DNA from 3 places in the Neobacillus camarae genome. Region 3 is predicted to be linked to each of the others. Evidence: predicted binding sites of a transcription regulator. Region 3 holds the regulator's gene; each other region holds the start of a gene.
What was found. Region 3 encodes Rex, which represses fermentation and respiration genes when NADH is low (regulators of the CRP and FNR family bind a similar motif). Its sites were predicted from a motif close to TTGTGAAATATTTCACAA; they were not measured.
Positions count from the first base shown of each region.

Region 1: qoxA (cytochrome aa3 quinol oxidase subunit II) is a predicted target of Rex. The motif match lies at 2,915-2,932, and genes of this name have one in related genera.
Region 2: ACY8D0_RS08900 (TIGR04190 family B12-binding domain/radical SAM domain protein) is a predicted target of Rex. The motif match lies at 4,146-4,163, and genes of this name have one in related genera.

Region 1 covers NZ_JBUCKX010000001.1:1,455,397-1,462,331, reverse strand. Annotated here, with positions in the region: gene ACY8D0_RS06665 (oxidoreductase) at 108-941, opposite strand; gene cspD (cold-shock protein CspD) at 1,100-1,300, opposite strand; gene ACY8D0_RS06655 (Cof-type HAD-IIB family hydrolase) at 1,377-2,144, opposite strand; gene ACY8D0_RS06650 (iron-sulfur cluster assembly accessory protein) at 2,292-2,597, opposite strand; gene qoxA (cytochrome aa3 quinol oxidase subunit II) at 2,982-3,947, shown strand; gene qoxB (cytochrome aa3 quinol oxidase subunit I) at 3,937-5,916, shown strand; gene qoxC (cytochrome aa3 quinol oxidase subunit III) at 5,906-6,511, shown strand; gene qoxD (cytochrome aa3 quinol oxidase subunit IV) at 6,513-6,806, shown strand; gene pssA (CDP-diacylglycerol--serine O-phosphatidyltransferase) at 6,845-6,935, opposite strand, start outside.
Region 2 covers NZ_JBUCKX010000002.1:241,799-248,733, forward strand. Annotated here, with positions in the region: gene ACY8D0_RS08885 (branched-chain amino acid ABC transporter permease) at 1-574, shown strand, start outside; gene ACY8D0_RS08890 (ABC transporter ATP-binding protein) at 552-1,328, shown strand; gene ACY8D0_RS08895 (ABC transporter ATP-binding protein) at 1,330-2,037, shown strand; gene ACY8D0_RS08900 (TIGR04190 family B12-binding domain/radical SAM domain protein) at 2,274-4,082, opposite strand; gene ACY8D0_RS08905 (GAF domain-containing sensor histidine kinase) at 4,486-6,351, shown strand; gene ACY8D0_RS08910 (response regulator) at 6,326-6,935, shown strand, end outside.
Region 3 covers NZ_JBUCKX010000004.1:170,365-177,299, reverse strand. Annotated here, with positions in the region: gene ACY8D0_RS22280 (YhbD family protein) at 1-412, opposite strand, end outside; gene ACY8D0_RS22275 (acyl-CoA dehydrogenase family protein) at 517-2,130, opposite strand; gene ACY8D0_RS22270 (DUF4395 domain-containing protein) at 2,494-2,922, opposite strand; gene ACY8D0_RS22265 (DegV family protein) at 3,086-3,913, shown strand; gene ACY8D0_RS22260 (redox-sensing transcriptional repressor Rex) at 4,029-4,694, opposite strand; gene moaC (cyclic pyranopterin monophosphate synthase MoaC) at 4,700-5,206, opposite strand; gene ACY8D0_RS22250 (ABC-F family ATP-binding cassette domain-containing protein) at 5,380-6,935, shown strand, end outside.

The DNA of each region.
Region 1 (6,935 bases), on a different contig from region 3:
CCCACCCTTATAAGATATTATCTCTAAATATTCTCATCCTTTCCCGAAAATCCTTCATAAAAAATTCGACTTTTTCCCACAAATTATTATTTTCAAAAAATTATAATTTAAGTAAGTTTTTGCCAAATTATCTTCTCCCATAGCTTCCATGGGATGAAATCCCTAAGAAACATAGTTAATTTTACCCCTTTTCCAATCGGGTAGCGAAGACTGGGCTTGTCCAGAGAAGTGATCTCTGCTACTATTCTAGAAACATCTTGCGGATCCCCATACTGGGCTTCCCCCGCCTCGAGGTATGTTTCTAATTTTTTCATATAAGGATGATATGGGGAATCTGGCAGTGATGCTGAGACTTGTTTGCCAGTGGACCAGATATTGGTTTTAAAGGAGCCCGGCTCCACAAGAACGACATCGACGCCAAACGGTTTCATTTCCAAGCGGAGACTCTCGCTCCAGCCTTCGATGGCATGCTTGGAAGCGACATAGGGGGACAACCCAGGAAAGGCCACTTTCCCGCTAATGCTGCTAATCGTGATGATTTTTCCTTTTCCCTGTTGACGCATATACGGCAAAACGGTTTTTGTGACTCGAATAACCCCGAAAACATTGGTTTCAAATTGCTTTCGATAATCCTCCAATGATATTTCCTCTACAAAGCCCCCAGCAGCATACCCAGCATTGTTGACAAGGACATCTACTTTGCCCAAGCTTCCAATAAATGAGCTAAAATTTTTTACAGATTCATCCTCTGTAACATCCAGCTCATGGATGATGATACTGGATTCCAAACGAAACTTCTTTGCCTCCTCTAGTAACGGTGCTGCTTTCTGTAAATCTCTCATGGTCGCAACCACTTGATAACCACTCTTTGCAAGCTCGATACTAGTAAGAAAACCAAAACCACTCGATGAACCCGTGATAATAGCAATGGGTTGATCCATCTTCTTCCCCCCTTTTAAGACAATTATATAATAGAAGGATTTATTTTCTATATAAAACGTGATGAAAAAACCAACCGCATTATGGGTTCCCTTTTCCCAAATGCAAAATAACAAATGGCAAAAAAAACAGACCCCCCAAGAGTCTGTTTTTATCATCATTATTGTTTGTGCACGTTAACGGCTTGCGGTCCCCGCTGGCCGTTTTCAATTTCAAACGTCACTTCTTGTCCTTCTTCTAAGGATTTGTATCCTTCACCTTGTATTGCAGAGAAATGGACAAATACATCTTCTCCGCCTTCACGCTCAATAAATCCAAATCCTTTTTCATTGTTAAACCATTTTACTTTTCCGTGTTCCATTCTAAATAATGCCTCCCTGAATAATCAAAGCTAAATTAAAATACTTTATATTCTATTTTTCCCATTTTTTCATTTTTTATTCGCCATTTTCCGCTAGTATCCAAGTTCGAATGGCAAAGGCCACGCCATTTTCATCATTTGTCTTTGTCACCCAATCGGCAGCTTGCTTTACTTTTTCTTGGGCATTCCCCATGGCAACCCCCAAGCCGGCCTCTTTAATCATCGCCAGATCATTCAGGCTGTCCCCGACTGCCATGACATTTTCCATCTTTATTCCTAACCGGCCGCAAACAATCTCCAGTCCTTTCGCTTTCGAGATCCCGACCGGGTTAATTTCAATGTTATGGACAAACGAATTAGTTAATTCAAATTCCCCTCTGGTTTGTAATTGTTGAAAAACGGTTTCCCGAATTGTTTCGTCCTCGATATTGAAACCAAATTTCATCCATTCCATATTATGTAAATCTTCGGGCATTTCATCATGCCAGGTCTGCTCCGTACTAATTGCCCAAAATCCAGTGTTGAATTGCCGGGACAGTTGGTACATCCATTCTATCTGTTCAGGTGTTAATAGTTCCCTGCGGAACAGTTCCCTGTTTTCATCCCATATTTCACTGCCATTTACGGTTACCAAATAGGAATTAAGCCCCAATGCATCTGCATGTTCCCTGCATGTGTTAATTGAACGTCCTGTACTAAGGACGACAATAATACCTTGATTTTGTGCCTCTTGAATGGCCAGTTGGTTTTCGTTAGATATTTGATGATTGCTGTTTAATAAAGTGCCATCCATATCCAGTGCCACCAATTTAATTTTCTTGCCATTTATGTGATTAGTCTTCATAAGTACAGCGACTCCCTTCTTCCTTTTTAGATTAACATGTTTAATAGGTAAGAACAAAAATATTCCCTTTATTTACATAATATTTTTATAGTAACGTCTGAAAAGTAAAAAAGCTGGCCCGAATCAGGGTCAGCTCGTCTTTAATGATTAATGATGATGGTGATGACCGCCCATCGCCGGGTTTGTAATCACCCATTCTTCTTGTGGGACTTGGAAATATTGAATCCACACCCCATCCAAATATTCGTCACCTTTTTCCAAAATAAAATCAATATCTTTATCCGTTTTTACGACTTCATCGTTTTCCGTCGGAGTATCGAGCATTAGGTCATAATGTGCATGATCCCCGTGAACATTTGTCACATATACGCGGAACAATTTTCCTTGCGCGTCTTCTGCTTCCATCATTTTTTTTAATGCTTTCGCAGCATTACGGTTAATTTTTACCTTCATAATTGAAATCTCCTCTTTAAAAAAATTCACTGTATTACTTCATTACTATAGTAAAATAGCCAATCCAATGCAAATGAATCCTACTAATAATAATGATTTAAATTACAATCAAAAGGTTTTTCCAAAGAATTCCTTGAATGCCTATTTAAATCCTTAACAAATTTGTCACAAATTTGTTCAAAAACCTATATAAACGTCACTGACATCTTGGTAAACTAATTTATGAACTTTCTTTGTCTGTTAGTAATTATTCTAAAATCATAATGATTATAACAAGTCCTAACAGGCTTTTCCAAATTGGCTCACTACATAAAAGATTGTGAACATATTCACATCAATATAGGCCAATGCATAAATGATTATAGAGAGGAGATTGAATAACAAATGTTTAAGAAACGATGGTTGATTCCCCTGCTTTCACTGTTTACCGCCTTGTTGCTGAGCGGTTGTGACAGCAAAATGGTGGTCTTTGATCCAAAGGGACCAGCTGCAAGAGAGATTTTGGATTTAATTAACTGGTCTCTTGTATTCATGGCCCTGATTGTGGTAGTTGTCGTCGGCTTGTTTGTGTACATTATTTGGAAGTATCGGGCACGCCCGGAAAATGAGGGCTACGAGCCACCTGAGGAACACGGCAGCACAAAACTCGAAATGATCTGGACGGCTCTTCCAATTGTCATCGTTATAGCGTTAACGATTCCAACGGTCAAAACCGTTTATGGCTTAGAAAAGCCTCCTGCGGAGTATGCCGACAAAGACCCTATCGTAATCAACGTTACCTCTGCTGACTGGAAATGGATTTTCAGCTACCCGGAACAAGGGATTGAAACAGTGAATTACGTGAATATCCCTGCTGGCACACCTGTTCAGTTTAAATTAACCTCGGCGGGCACAATGCAATCCTTCTGGGTACCTGCTTTGGGCGGTCAAGTATACACCATGAATAAAATGGAAACAAAAATGTATCTAACCGCAGACCAGCCAGGTGAATTCTTGGGAAGAAACACAAACTTTAACGGACGTGGCTATGCCGATATGGAATTCACGGTGGAAGCCAAAACTCCTGAAGACTTTGAAAAATGGGTCAAAGAAGTCAAAGATACGGCTCCTAAATTGTCTGAGAAAAAATATTTGAGCTTATTAAAGCCAACCCACTTAGGCCGCGAAACCTTCGTTGGCACACATTTACAATGGGTTGATCACGGTAAAATGAATTCAGGTACTTATACGAATCCTGAACTATACGAAGTCCATGGTGTCAAAGGGAAAATTTTTGAGGATGAAAAATCCCAAAGTGAATCCACAACCACGGATAAAAATACTGATGGAGGTGAGCAAAGTGGACATTAATTGGCATGATTTATTTATTGTCGGTAATCCATTAATATTAGGCTCTCAAATTGCGATTCTACTTTCAGTGATTGGTATCGTGGCATTGCTTACCTACCTTAAAAGGTGGAAATGGCTATGGCGCGAATGGCTTACCACTGTTGACCATAAACGAATCGGGATTATGTATATCCTGGCCGGTGTTCTCATGTTTTTCCGCGGCGGTGTTGACGGCCTGATGATGAAGGCCCAAACCTCCCGTCCGGAAATGAACTTTTTAGATGCACAGCACTATAACGAAGTGTTCACCACTCACGGAGTGATTATGATCTTGTTCGCTGCGATGCCGCTTTTAATTGGGATCATGAACTATGTGATTCCGCTGCAAATTGGCGCGCGCGACGTAGCATTCCCGCAATTGAACGCCCTAAGCTTCTGGCTGTTCTTCAGCGGTGCGATGTTATTCAATATTTCATTCGTTATCGGCGGTTCGCCTGATGCAGGCTGGACAGCTTACTTCCCTCTTGCTGGTAAAGAGTTTACGCCAGGTATCGGGAACAACTACTATGCAGTGGCGATTCAGATTGCCGGTATCGGTACATTGATAAGCGGTATTAACTTTATTGTCACGATTTTAAAAATGCGGGCAAAAGGCATGACGCTAATGAAAATGCCGATGTTCACTTGGACATCGTTTATTGCCTCTGTTATTATCGTTTCCGCTTTCCCTATTTTCACAGTTGCCCTTGCCTTAATGGCAATGGACCGTATTTTCGGTACCCACTTCTTCACGCTGAGCGGCGGTGGAATGGATATGATGTGGGTTAACTTGTTCTGGTTATGGGGACACCCTGAGGTTTATATTGTTGTTCTTCCTGCTTTCGGGATGTTCTCAGAGGTTATTGCTACCTTCTCAAGAAAAATGTTATTTGGTTATAAATCGATGGTGTTCTCTGTCGTTGGTATTGCTATATTAAGTATGCTCGTTTGGGTCCACCACTTCTTTACAATGGGTGCGGGACCAGCAGTTAACTCGGTGTTCTCGATCACAACGATGATGATTGCGATTCCTACCGGTGTCAAAATGTTTAACTGGCTGTTCACGATGAGAAAAGGACGGATTGAATTCTCTACCGCGATGCTGTGGGCTCTTGCCTTTATCCCATGCTTCCTAATTGGTGGGGTTACAGGGGTTATGTTGGCGATGAGTGCAGCCGATTATCAATACCATAATACGTTATTCTTAGTGGCTCACTTCCACTATACATTAATACCTGGTGTTGTTTTTGCGGTATTTGCCGGTCTTTACTACTGGTGGCCAAAAATGTTTGGGTTTATGCTGAATGAGAAGCTTGGAAAAATTCACTTCTGGCTTTTCACCATCGGCTTTAACGTTACGTTCATGCCAATGTTCTTCTTGGGACTTGATGGTGCGGTAAGACGTTCGTATACCTATTCTGCCGAATCTGGGTTTGCCCCATTATTTTTAGTTTCAGCGATTGGCGCTGTCATCTTGGCACTAGGTTTTGCTGCATTCTGCTACAACATTTATTGGAGCACAAGATATGCAGACAGAAATATTTCAAACGACCCATGGAATGCAAGAACATTGGAATGGGCAACAGCTTCCCCTGCCCCACTCTATAATTTTGCAAAGGTACCAGAAGTCAAAACATTGGATGCATTCTGGTATATGAAGAAACAGAATGAAGGTTTAACCCTTAGTGATGAGGAAATTAAAGAGATTCATATGCCTAATAATTCCGGTCTTCCGTTCTATATGGGAGTAATCTTCGGAATTACAGGGTTCTTGTTAGTATTTGAATGGAAACTTGCGGCACTTGTTGCTGCTGTCGGCATCATCATCGGGCTGATTATCCGTTCCTTTGATTATAATGACGGCTACCATGTTACGGTCGATGAAATTAAAGAAACCGAGAAATCATGGCGCTCAAGTGTTGGTAAAGGAGTGAAAAATCATGTCGGCTAATGTAAATACAGCCTTACCGCTTGAATACCAAACGGAACAAAACCGCTTGAACATTTTAGGTTTCTGGGTTTTCCTAGGGGCCGAGATTATCCTGTTTGGAACCTTGTTTGCTGTTTATTCTGTTCTTAATGCCCGCTTTGCCGGCGGGCCGACACCTAAGGATCTTTTTGAGATTAAAGATGTCATGATTGAAACGATATTACTGTTAACCAGTAGTTTTACCTGTGGGTTGGCGATCTATGAAATGCGCCGAAACCATAAAAACGGGTTGTTGCTTTGGCTCATCATCACCCTTTTGCTTGGTGCCGGGTTTGTATTTATGGAGGTTACTGAGTTTATCCATTATGTGCATGAAGGAGCAACAATGCAAACCAGCGCGTGGTTATCAAGCTTCTTTACCCTTTTGGGCACTCACGGACTCCATGTCAGCATGGGGATTGGCTGGGCGACCATGGTTATTATCCAAATCATGCAACGTGGATTAACACCGGTAACGGCCCGCAAGACCTTTATTATCGGCTTGTACTGGCACTTTCTTGATGTCGTTTGGATTTTTATTTTCACATTTGTTTATTTATCAGGGATGGTGAGATAGAATGGAAAAACATAAAAACGGATTTCCTATCACACACGTAGTAGGGTTTATCATGTCATTGGTCCTCACCTTTGCGGCCCTTGGAGTGGCATTAAAAACATCCCTTTCGTTTACAGCGATTTTCTGGATTATCGGCTCATTGGCAGTTATACAGGCGATACTGCAACTGTATATGTTCATGCACATGAATGAAGGGGAAGACGGCACCGCGAATACCATCAATATCATTTCCGGTTTCGGGGTCGCCCTTCTTGCAGTCGCAGGATCCATTTGGGTTATGTCATTTGGAATGTAAAAAAACAGGGTAATGAGCATGGGCTCATTACCCTGTTTTTATTTTGGCGTTTTTTTGCGGCGGCGCCTTCTTACAAACTGGTAACTTAAGTAGGCAATGTATAATGGGATCGCTATGTAAAGAAAATAC
Region 2 (6,935 bases), on a different contig from region 3:
TGCCTTTTTAAATATTGAATATGTCGGCGGTGCCAGCGGGATGACGGTGTCCCACCTGATATCCTGGCCGGTGTTGGCTGCCTGCGTGCTGATTACCATCGTCGTGATTGTCAATTTTACCAACTCCACCCACGGCCGCGCCTGCTTGGCAATCCGCGAGAATGAGATTGCGGCGGACGCGATGGGGATTAATACTACTTATTATAAAGTCATGGCGTTTGCCATTGGCGCCTTTTTTGCCGGTGTGGCCGGTGCCCTGCATGCCCATAACTTTTATATTATCCAGCCGGTTAACTTTGGCTTTTTAAAATCATTTGATATCTTGATTTTTGTGGTGCTCGGCGGGCTGGGAAGCATGTCAGGCTCCGTTATTGCTGCCATTTTATTAACGATTATCTCCACCTTCTTGTCCAGTTACCCAGAGGTGCGGATGGTCATTTACAGCCTTGTGCTGATAGTAATGATGCTGTTCCGACCGCAGGGACTAATGGGGACCAAGGAGATTACCGCATTCTTTAAGGCAGGCCGCACGGCAAAAGGAGGCATGCAAGATGACAAACACACCGTTGCTTAAAGTGGACCATGCCGGAATCCGGTTTGGAGGTTTAAAGGCTGTGTCCGAAGTGAATATGGAGCTGAAAGAAGGCGAATTGGTCGGGCTGATTGGGCCAAACGGTGCTGGGAAAACGACCTTTTTCAACTTGTTGACGGGCGTGTATGTGCCGACAGAAGGCAGCATTCTCCTCGATGGAAAAAAACTGAACGGCCTTGCCCCCTATAAAATCACGAAAAAGGGCATCAGCCGGACGTTTCAAAACATCCGGTTGTTTAGCGATTTGTCGGTGCTGGATAATGTGAAAGTTGCCTATCACTCGCTGGCAAGGCATTCGATTGCAAGTTCGATTCTAAGGCTCCCCTCCCATTTCTCGGGGGAGAAAGAAATGGAACAAAAGGCGATTGAGTTTTTAAAAATCTTTAAGCTTGATGGCGTGATGCATGAGCAGGCCAAAAACCTGCCGTACGGCCAACAGCGCCGCCTGGAAATCGCCCGCGCTTTGGCCGCAAACCCGAGGCTCTTGCTTCTTGATGAACCGGCGGCGGGGATGAATCCACAGGAAACGGAAGAGCTGATGAATCTGATCGCGTTAATCCGTGAAAAATTCTCGCTGACGATTTTGCTGATTGAGCATGATATGAATCTGGTAATGGGAGTTTGCGAGCGGATATATGTACTGGACCATGGCCAATTGATTGCCGACGGCACACCGGAGGTAATCAGAAACAATCCAAAAGTTATTGAGGCGTATCTCGGCGAGGAGGTATCATAACATGCTGAAAGTGAACGATATCAATGTCTATTATGGCAATATCCATGCCTTAAAGGGTGTGTCGCTGGACATTAATGCCGGTGAGATTGTCACACTGATTGGGGCCAACGGTGCTGGAAAAAGCACTCTGTTAAAAACCATTTCCGGTTTATTAAAACCAAAAAAGGGCGAGATCCTGTTTGAAAATGAGCATGTGGCCGGCAAAGTGCCGCAGTTGATTGTGAAACGGGGAATCTCGCAGGTTCCGGAAGGGCGCCGCGTGTTTGCGAACATGTCGGTGGAAGAGAATTTGGAATTGGGCGCGTTCTTGCGCAAGGATAAAAAAGGCATTCAGGAGGATTTCGAAAAAGTCTACCAACTCTTTCCCCGCCTCCTCGAACGCCGCAAGCAGCAGTCCGGCACGTTGTCAGGCGGCGAGCAGCAGATGCTGGCCATGGGCCGTGCGTTGATGGCGAGGCCGCGGCTGCTTTTGCTGGACGAACCTTCCATGGGCCTTGCCCCTTTGCTGGTGAAAACCATTTTTCGGATTATCGAGGAAATCAATCAAACGGGGACTACGATTCTATTAGTAGAACAGAATGCCAATATGGCCTTATCGATTGCCAACCGCGCTTACGTTATTGAAACAGGTAAAATTGTTGCCTCTGGTACGGCGGCGGAACTGGGCGAAAGTGACCAAATCAGGAAAGCTTATCTGGGAGGGCATTAATTAGAAAAGCAGAAGCGCCCTCGGAACAAGCACAAAACGCTTGTTCCTGCGAAGTCTATTCTAGGAAGCCTTCCTTATTGGTCAGCGCCGTATGGCCTCCTCTAACGTTTTCCTTCGTACGATGTCGATGCTGTCGAAGCCTTCCTTGTGGAGTCAGACAATTCTCGAAATCAAGATTTTTATTATACATGGTTTCTTCTAAAAAAGGGATTGGCTTTGGCCAATTCCCTTTTCTTTTATATATTGGCTTTCCTTTGTTCAGGGTCAAGCTTAAATTGGTAGCGGTGCTGCGGCTGGAACAGGTGCTTGAATTTAATCTTATATTCCTCATACAATTGTTCCAATCCAACCAATGAGAGGGAGAAGAAGTTAGCGTAATTCTTTTGCACTTCCCACTTCAATTCGTTCTTGCCGCAAATGCTGTATTTATTAAGCTGCTCAATTTCCTCTTGGAGCAGGTCGAGTTCCGGCTTTTGCTGCTCTTCAGGCAGGGCTAGGATAGTATCAATTTTCTCGATATACGCCTGCGATTTTTCAATCTTGTCCTTGATCTCAAGGTACCCTGCTTTATCAATCAAGTTATAGTGCAGCTTAAAATCATTCAGCTTCTGGGCCGCTTCATAAGTGGAATTGACGATGTCGTCCCTGGTCATTTCTTTTGTCTCGAAGCTTAACATATGCTTCCACGATGGCTGGCAGATCGCCTTGCGGTGGTCTTCAAGCGTGTGGCAGAACTTTTTGTAGCCATAAACTTCCGGATGCTCAAATGCCGGGCTGGCTGGGTCAAGGAACGGCGCAAGCGGCGCGACAAAGTAGAATATTCTTGTGTCCTTGTTACAGGCCAAATGAATTTGCTCACAGAAATCAATGTTGTCCACGGCGCTTTGGAAAGTCTGTCCCGGCACTCCGACCATGAAGAACAGGTCAATTTTTTTACAGCTGTGCTTTAACGCAAAATTTAAGGTTTCGATGACCTTTTGGTTGGTGCAATTGAATTTCCCGTTAAACCGGCGAAGTTTTTCCTCGTACGTTTCCAGGGTGATTTCAATGCTGTATTTCGGGCAGCTGTCCTCCATCATTTTAAAGAACTCTTCATCGGCATATTGAAACAGTTCAAAAACGATTTCATTTTTCAACTGGAGTTCTTTTAGCCGGCTGAAAAATTCGCTGACATACTCGCGGCCGCCCTGCCGCAGGTCATGCAGGATAAAGATGGGCGCGCGGCTGAACCGGGAAATGAATTGAATATCCTCGACTAGCTTTTTCGGTGACCGCAACGCCAGTCGGCTGCGGTTGCAGTTCTGGTCGTAGGCGTCACGGGAACCGCCGCAAATGAGACAGTTTTGCGTGCAGCCGCGAGCCGTCAACAGGGCGGTGTTCGGGTATTGCAGCCAGCCGTTGTATGGCAGCGGGTCCAAGAAGTTACGGTACTTAAACACCGACCGTACGGTGTAACGGTATCCGGGAACGTCGACATCGTCCAAATCGGATGGCACGTAGGTAATCGGGTTATAACCGATTTCACTGCCTTTTTTCCAGGTCAGGTTCGGAATGTCCGCATAATGGGTGTTTCCTGTCTCAATTTTGTTCATGAGCAGCAGCATCAGCTTTTCCGTGGAATCGCCGCGCATGACAAAATCGATAAACGGGTAGTCGATTAATTCTTTATGGTAGTAGGTGGACGACAATCCGCCAAAGATGACAGGCGTTGTCGGGTGCAGTTCCTTCACCAGTTTGGCGAGTTCAATGCTCCCGTGGGCATGGGGCAGCCAGTGCAGGTCAATTCCGAACGCACGTGTTTTAATGTTTTTCAGTTTTTTCTCCACATCAAAGTTGTCGCTCATTAACATCCGGTTGGCGATATTGATGATTTTCACCCGCAGCCCGTACCGTTCCAGGTAATCAGCGATAGAGGTCAGGCCGATCGGGTACATTTCAAATACGGGCGATGATGGCACGACATCACTGATGGGTCCGGCTAGGAGAGAATTTTTCCGGAAATCGTAAACACTCGGCGCATGCAGCAATACTAAATCATATCTCATGGCTTCTCACTCCAAATCTTATTTACTAAGACAATCATTTATATAATCATTGAATGACATATTTTGTGAAACAATTCACATGCTGGGTTAAATGACATTACCAAATTCGGTATGTTGCTAATTACAATCGATTATCCTTGTTGATTCTAGTTTACTATAATGAAAGTTTGCTATATTGGCGTAACATTGACGAATTTTCGTTAATTTTGTGGAAATTCTGTGGAAATAGATGGATTACCCAGGTGTTTATTTGTGTTTTGGAAAGCCCCTGCATTTTATTGGGAAAGTTTTTGATCATAACCAAAGCCCTCCCATACACTCATATTGTTTTCGGCAGTTGAATAAAGTACACTTTAATTAACAGAATATTTGATGATTTTACATTTTTATGGAGAGGTTGGGAATGGAAAATCCAGGTGTTTGGCAAAAAAGAGAACAGCTATCGCGGGCCATCCTGCTGGTGACAACCATCATCGGTGCTGGGTGTTTTCTTGAATTTGGTTTGTTTCGAATAACCAATCCCAGCCATCCGATGATATTGACCCTTTTGGTGTTTTTTTTGATGGTGGTCGAGTTGTTTCCCTTGCCGATTTGGAAGGGAACAGTAACCATTTCATTTCCGCTGGTTTATGTCATTTATATCATCAGCGGACTCGCATTTACGCTTGTGGCCTTAGGGACGGTTGCTACAGCGGTGAATTTCCTGCAAAGGCGTCCGCTCCGGATTGTGCTGTTTAACCCGGCCTTGTTAATCATCAGTTTCCTTTGTGCCTACTGGCTGACCGAGTGGCTGTTTCCTTTGCTGCCTTTCGATGGGGGATCGGGAGTCGTAAACGGGATTGCGCATGTCAGCCTGATTATGGTTCCGTTTTATTTAATCAATAACTTGCTCGTTGACCTTGTGCTAGTGACCAGGCCGCAACATTACAGTATTCAAGCTTGGAAGCGTAAGCTGATTCAGGAAATCAATAGTTTTCTTGTTTCTTTTGGTTACTTGGCCTTGTTTGTGGTCGTGGGAAGCCAGAATCGTGGAATTATCGATGCTTTTTCCTACTTTTTCTTTTTCTCCCCCCTCGTTTGTTTTGCTCTGCTCAGTTCGATTATTGCCAATCTGAAAAAAGAAAAGGCAAAGCTAAAAGCGCTTTTCAGTATTTCGTCCGAGTTGAATAAAAAAATTGCCTCTCCGGATTGGCTGACATTTTTAACAGAAAATCTTCAGGAATTTATTGATGTAGAAGCATGGATTTTATGGAAACGGCAGAAGGACGGCTGGAGTTTGTGCTTCGCCTCGGGACTGGACAAGGGGGGTGGAGAATTGATGGACAGGCCCCCGGAGAATTTGGATAGGGTAAAAAATTTGACGGTGTATCCCGACACGGCGATGTCCGCTGGTCCCGCAGGGGAATTTTTTGCAAAGGAAATCCGCTCGCTGATGTACGCTCCGTTAATTTTAGAAGATGAATTGATGGGAATGTTTGTGTTTGGCCGCAGCAGGACTAAAAGCTTTAGAGAGGAAGACATGCAGGGTGCGGCCACACTGGCTAATCAACTGGCTGTGTTGATGAAAACCAAGCGGCTGTTCGCTGAGCAGGAGAAACGTTTGATTTTGGAAGAAAGAAACCGACTTGCCCGCGATATCCATGACGGGATCGCCCAATCGCTTGCCGGTGCGGTTATGAACTTGGAGACCGCTCAGCGGAGATTTCTGAAACAGCCGGATGATGCATTCCGGCTGGTCCAAGAAAGTACAGAAAAATTGCGCGGCAGCCTGAAGGAGGTCAGGCAATCCATCTATGCCCTCCGTCCCTATCCGACAGAACGGGTGGGCCTTAAATCGGCGATTTCCTCCAAAATCACAAACGTCATGAAGGAAACCGGCTTGCAAGTCTGTCTGGAGACACGGGGGCCTGAGTTTCATTTAAGCTCGATGGTAGAAAAAATATTATTCGACATCTGCCAGGAAAGTGTCCATAATGCGGTTAAACATGCGCAGGCTTCCCAAATAGACATTCTGTTAAGCTACCAGAAAGAAAATGTCTTGTTAAAGGTCAAGGATAACGGCAAAGGCTTTTCGCTGTTCCAAGCGATGATAAAGGCACGGACAGACCCACATTTCGGGATTTTGCACATGAATGAAGCGGCGGAAAAAATCCACGCATCGCTGCAAATCGACAGCAAACCGGGGGCGGGGACGGAAATTACGTTAACGGTGCCAAGAATGGGGATTGAAGGGAGGGATTGGCTTGATCAATCTTATGTTAGTCGATGACCACGCTGTCCTTCGGGATGGGCTGAAAAATATTATCGAAATGGAATCGGATATCCAGGTGGTGGCGGAAGCGGTCAATGGGAACGACGCGATTGCCAAAGTAAAAGAGTCACAGCCGGATGTGATTTTGATGGATATCAATATTCCGGAAAAAAACGGGATTGAGGCAACGGGTGCCATTAAACAGCTTAACCCGGAAATTAAGATTATCATTCTAACGATGTTTGACCATGACGAATACTTTATGTCCGCCATCCGCGAAGGGGCAGACGGTTATTTGCTGAAGGATGCCCCTTCACAGCATGTCATCGATGCGATTCGCGGGGTGGCCAATGGGCAGTCGGTGATTCACTCGGCGATGACGAAAAAGTTTTTAGGCTTTTATCAGCCCAAGCCCATATTGGAGCAGGAACCAGTACTGGCCGAAGAGAGGCTGGATTTGCCGCTGACGGACCGCGAGAAGGAAGTCCTGTTATGCCTGGTGAAAGGGATGAATAACAAGGATATCGCCCAAGCGCTTTATATCAGCGATAAAACCGTGAAAATCCATGTCAGCAATATTTTTAAAAAGCTCGGCGTCAAGA
Region 3 (6,935 bases):
CCATGCTGATTTCCCCTGACTGAAGCAGCTTCTCTAAAACATACACTTCAAGGATGCGGGAAAAATCTAGAACAGGGCCGCCTTTGTCGATATCTATATAAATGTTCATAACTGTTTCCGAAACAATGTTACGTTTCAATAACTCGTCTTTGCTTAATTGTAAATCGGATACATTTGGCGAAAGCATATCTGCCAGCTCATCCAAGGAAAGATTCTCTTTCATGGTTTGGATTTTCTCAATCCGCTGCAAAATCTTGTCTTTCGGGAAAAAGGTTTCCTGTCCGGTAAAGGTTGATTTCCTTATAAACCACTCTTCCGGAATCAGGTCCTTTCGCTTCCAGCGATACAGCTGACCGTACGAAATTCCGGCAAGCTCCAATAAATCTTTTTTGGATATTAACTCCTCGCTCATAAGTAAAACCCCTTTCTTAATCACAGTGTAACATAACACTGTTACGCTTGTAAAACCCATTTCAAAAAAAAATGGCGCCAGCAACCTGCACCAATTTCCCTAGTTTATTGTATTTCCGCTAAAGCCACTTGCTGGTAGGCCTTAAAGAAAGAGTCACAGAATTGATCCCACGCTGCGGCGGCTTCCATGGATTCCTCACTCACCTCACCGATGACTGGTTTTTGTAATAGGTCTTCAAGCTGATGGGAAAATGACCTGATCACCTCTTCCAGGGCACCTTCTAAGACACCGGCCACAAAATCCTTCGGCGGATACCAGTCGGCCACGCGCTGCAGGTCACGAAAGATTTGCGTTAACAACAGGTTGCGCGGTCCCTCCCATTGTTCGTTGACCACCACATCCCGGAAAATCCGCGGCAAGGACGAGAATTCTTCCATGACCCCGTGGCCGGCAAACACAGAGATTGCGTCACGGAGGATCTCCGCACCTTCATTGGTCGCACAGATTTTTTGCAGCAAGACAAGTTCCCTTAGATTGAATAATTTTTTCCGAATTTCGAGTGGCTGGTCGGAATGAATCCCGGGATTTAGAGGCTTTTCCAGCTTTAAAAATGAGTCATAGATTTTAAATGCCCCCGCGGTTGTCCTGTGGGCAGCGTTTTCGATTTTCTTTAGTTTGCTGGCAGAGAGCGGATAGTCTTTCACCTTTTTCCCGAACACGGTCCGAAAATCTCCATAGAGCTTGGCTTCTCTTGCAGCCCTTAGCATAAAGCCGGCACAGGCAATGCCGATTTCTAATCTCGATAAAGTTAAGACAATTCCCACTGCGACAGCTATCCCCTTGTCCTTAGGCCCAATTGGATAGGCGAGCGCTCCGTTATATTGGATTTCCGCCGTCGGGAGTTCGGCTGTACCAAGTTTCCATTTGATCCGGTTGATGTCGTAACTATTGCGTTTTTCCTTTTCTTTATCGCCTGGAAGCCAGGACGGAACGATAAAGGTGGAGACCTTAGTGGTGCCGGCTATTTTGGCGGTGACCACGGAATAATCAGCATGGGCAGCTGAGCAGAAGAATTTATTGCCATATAGCCGATAATGGCTTCCTTCTGGCACCGCCTCCAATACATTGGCCGGCAAATCGGACCCGCCCTGGATTTCCGTCATAAACTGAGCACCGATTGCAAACTCCCCGTTGATGCCTTCTTTTGTATGTTGGAGGATTTCTTGAAGCTCGGGGATTTCATCATTTGGAAACTGCTCTAATAGGGCGACTAAGCCATGGGTGCAGGTTAGCGGACAGGTCACGCCCGCTTCTCCAAGCTGATGAATTAACATTCTTTTGACAAAGCTTTCCCAAGGATGCCTTTTGCTTGAAAACAGGCCTTCTCCAAATATTCCTTGTTCGAGTTGAAGGGTTTCCATCGGCCGGACGATTCGATCAATCCGGTGGTTAAACGCGTCGTAGTGAAGCATGTAGGGACGGACTTCAGGGCGGGCAATTCGTTCGGCCAATTGATTCCATTTGGTTGATACAGTTGGGGAGAAAGTTTGCAGGGTTTTATGGATATCTTCGTACTGGGATGCGGCGAATTTTTTGACGGCTTTCTGTAAGAATGGCTCGTCCCGGTACCAGTCAAGGCTGGCACGCTTTTCGAGGAATTCATCAAAGCTATAAGAATTGGCTCCTCTTGTGGCAGCGTCCTGGGAAGCGATGTTCATTGAATGTCACTCCTTCTTATTGGGAAATTTTACAAATATTCAGTTTTATTTTAAGCTGGGAAAAGGGTAGACGTCAATGTGAGGAATGAAGATGGGGTTTAACAGGATGGGGAATTTTCTTTATAGTAAGGTTCTGGGCGGTTCATGAAGACAAAACTTGCTGATTTCCGTGATTCTTGTCCTCATGATGGCTTTATGAGGACAAAACTACGTTCATTACTGCCTTTTCTGTCCTCATGACGGCTCCATGAGGACAACATCCTGTTTATTTCTTTATTTCCTGTCCTCATGACATAATTAGGACTGATCAGCTCGCCATTAAAAAAGGAGCTGCATAAAAACAGCTCTCTTCCTAAATTCTCTCTATTGTTGCTGGGTTCTGCGATACTGGTATTGTCTCCATTGGTAGTGAATAAAACAGCCGATGCAAAATCCCAGGATAGCGACAAATGCAGCAATCATCACCAGCGCTGAAAACACATAACCGAGTGTAGTCCAGCCCAGCACAAAACTGAGAAATCCTATCCCGAGACAAGACACGGCAATCTTTTGGTTAAACTGCTGCTGCTCCCAGTCCTCCGGAATATAGGATTTGGGATCCTTCTTCAAAAAAAGCTTTGCTATTTGCATAACCGGATTAAATCCGAATAAAAGACCAAGTATTCCTGCAGTAAATGGGATCAACAAAATCCACTCATAACCAGTCACCCAGGTTAAGAGAACACTAATCACAATCACCCACTGATTGGTTTTCACAAGCGGACGTGGGATTGAACGAACTGCTTCTGCCATTTTAATCCCGACCTTTCTTATTTGTTTTATAGGTTTATATATATTTTAATCATTTCCCCCTATTTTGTATAGAAAAACTTATCGCTCAAATTTTAAAAAATACATACAATCCTACTAACTGTTATACTTAAATAAAAGATACAAAGTTAAGGACGGGGTCTCTATGATCAAAATTATCACCGATAGCTCGGCTGATTTGCCGAAACATTTAATCGAAAAATACAATATCACTGTGGTCCCGTTGACCATCATGATCAACAACGAAACCTATTCGGAAGGGGTCGACCTGACACCGGATGAGTTTTTTACAAAAATGTTCAACTCCAATGAGCTGCCAAAAACTTCTCAGCCTTCACCAGCCTTGTTTGCTGAAACCTTTAGCCGATTCAACAGTGATGACCAGCTGCTTTGCCTGACCATCTCATCCGGCCTGAGCGGTACCTATCAATCCGCCTCGCTTGGCAAAGACCTGTCAGATGCGAACGTCACGGTGTTTGATACTCTTGCCGGATCGCTAGGACATGGATTGCAACTTATCCGCGCCGCGGAACTCGCCCGTCAAGGACGGACAATGGACGAAATCCTGAAGGAGCTTACCGATTATCGTGAAAAAATGACCATCCTGGTCCTTTTAGATACGTTGGAAAATATCGTTAAGGGCGGCCGCCTCAGCAAATTCCAAGGCTCGTTAGCCAAGATTCTGAATATCAAAGTGATTTTAGAAAGAGTCGAGGGTGGAAAAGTGGAAATCAAAGAGAAGGTTAGAGGCAAGAAACGGTTTCACAACCGGACGATGGAGCTCATCCAAGAGCAAAGCAGCGATTTCTCCCATACCGTATTCGGGATTACCCATACCGGAAACACAGAAGAAGCCGAAGCGATTAAGCAAGAGCTTATCGAGAGATTCCATCCAAAAGAAGTCATTGTGAACTACATGGGGGCCACGATGGGAACATATGCCGGTAAGGGCGGCATGATTATTTCTTTCTAAAATGCTTTGTTCACTGATTTTTTTTACTCTGTTGATTGAAGTGGAAATCAACAGCCATATTGAGCAATGCCTTCAAAAAAAAAACAGACCTTTTCCGAAAAAAGGCCTGTTTTTCCTATTCTTCCTCTGCCTCTGTCTCATTCGCATTTGGATAATGCTTTAAAAAATAAACCAATGACTGCAGTTCGACCGCTAAATCGATATGATGAACCCGGATTGACGGCGGCACATTCAACCGCGCCGGTGTGAAATTTAATATCCCCTTCACATTGGTTTTCACCAGCCGGTCTGTAATTAGTTGAGCAACCGGAGCAGGAACGGTTAATATGATAACAGGGATATCTTCCTCCACTAAGTATTTTTCCAAATCATCCATGGAGTGAACGGGAACATCCCCTATGGAAGTCCCGATTTTATTCGGATCCACATCAAATGCACATTGAATTTTCGTATTATTGTTTTTCATAAAATTGTAATGCAAAAACGCCGTTCCCAGATTACCGACCCCAACTAGGGCAACCTTGGTCAATTCGTCCTGATCGAGGGTTTTACGAAAGAAAGTCAGGAGATAATTGACATTATACCCGTACCCTTTCTTCCCTAAAGCTCCAAAATAGGAGAAATCCCGGCGGATAGTTGCTGAGTCCACTTTTACGGCTTCACTTAGTTCTGCCGAAGACACCCTCTGTTTTCCGGAGGCATGCAAATTTTGGATAAATCGATAATATAAGGGCAGCCGTTTTGCTGTTGCCTGTGGTATTTTTGCTGTCTCGTTCGCCATACTCCTCACCTCTCTAATTGATTTATCTCTTCTCTAATAAAGTCTCCGTTTTTTCCTCCGGTTTTCTTTACTAAATAGGTTGGACCGATAACCATCCCTTTATCGACGGCCTTGCACATATCATATACGGTTAAAGCACAGGCCGACGCAGCTGTTAGCGCTTCCATCTCGACGCCAGTGCTTCCTTTGGTCTTTACTTCGGTTTGTATCGATAATTTATACTGATCCGCATCCTGTTGCTCCCATGAGAAGTTAACATTCACTCCGGTCAGAGGAATCGGGTGACACATCGGGATAATGTCCCATGTTTTTTTGGCGGCCATGATAGCTGCTACCTGGGCAACTGCCAAGACATCGCCTTTCTTCATTTCATTATTGGTCACTTTTTGGTAAATCTCTTTGCTGACAGTAATGCTGGAGTTGGCAAGCGCGGTACGAGCTGTTTCCGGCTTATCACTAACGTCCACCATCTTTGCCCTGCCTTCTTCATTAAAATGAGTAAATTCAGCCATTTAAAAAGCCTCCCAAAGGAATAATACTATATTTTCACGATTCTGTCTGTGAAACTTTGCACGAAATCGCTTATTTTTTTTTCCAAAAGAAACACATTCCCGAAAACCCGCCGTTTATTGCCGACCTTTTCGGAATAAGGTACACTATTTATAGGTAATTGAGGTGAAAAAATATGATTTTATTACAAGTGAACCAACTGGAAAAATATTATGGCGCTGAACTTATTTTATCGAATATAAAGCTCGAATTACAAACCCGTGACCGTGTTGCCCTTGTTGGACGCAACGGTGCCGGGAAATCGACATTGCTGAAAATCATTGCCGGCCATCTATCGCATGACGGCGGGGAAATCATCAAACCGAAAGATGTTTCCATCGGCTATTTAGCACAAAATACGGGTTTGGAATCGAACCTGTCGATTTGGGAGGAAATGCTGACTGTATTCGAGGACCTGCTTACCATGGAAAAGTCGTTAAGAAGACTGGAAGAACAAATGGCCGATCCTGATATTTTCAACAATCAGGGAAAATACGAACGGATCCTTAAAGAGTACGATCTGCTCCAAGTGAGTTTCAAGGAGCAGGGCGGCTATCAATTTGAGGCCGATATCCGTTCCGTGCTTCACGGACTAAATTTTCATGACCAGTCGCTCATCATCTCCAGCCTGAGCGGCGGCCAAAAGACCCGGTTGGCCTTGGGCAAACTGCTTTTAACTAAACCTGATATTTTAATATTGGACGAGCCTACCAACCATCTGGATATCGAAACGCTCTCCTGGCTTGAGCAATATTTACAGGGATATGACGGAGCCATTTTAATCGTTTCCCATGACCGGTACTTTTTAGATAAGGTCGTGACCCAAGTTTATGAACTGTCGCGCCGGCAAATGCAAAAGTTTACCGGCAACTATAGCGCCTATCTGGATCAGAAGGCTGCCAATTACGAACGGGACATGAAGTTGTACGAAAAGCAGCAACAAGAAATTGCCGCCCTTCAGGACTTTATCCAAAGAAACCTGGCACGGGCTTCGACCACCAAACGGGCCCAAAGCCGACGCAAGAAACTGGAGAAAATAGATGTCATGGATCGTCCGGCAGGCGATGAAAAGTCGGCCAACTTCTCCTTTGATATTGAAAAACAGAGCGGAAATGACGTGTTAACGGTGGACTCCCTTGCGGTCGGTTATCATGGGGAAAAAGTGTCAGAGGGAATTTCCTTCCGTGTATTTCGCGGGGACAGCATTGCCCTTGTCGGACCAAACGGGATTGGCAAATCGACCCTGTTGAAAACCATCATTAAAAGGCTGCAGCCCCTCGCAGGGACTGTCCAATATGGGACCAATCTTTCCATTGGTTATTATGATCAGGAGCAGGCGAACTTAACTTCCAATAAACGTGTTTTAAACGAGTTGTGGGATGAATATCCGCTCAAGCCGGAAAAAGAAATCCGTACCGTTTTGGGTAACTTCCTGTTTTCCGGTGATGATGTTTTAAAAACCGTCACCTCATTAAGCGGCGGTGAAAAAGCCCGGCTGGCCCTCGCCAAGCTGATGATGGAAAAAGCCAATCTGTTAATCTTGGACGAGCCTACCAACCATTTGGACCTCGACAGTAAGGAAATTCTCGAGAACGCCTTGGTTGAGTATCCAGGAACCATTTTATTTGTTTCCCATGACCGGTATTTTATCAATCGGATTGCCACTAAGGTATTAGAGCTTAGTCCAACGGG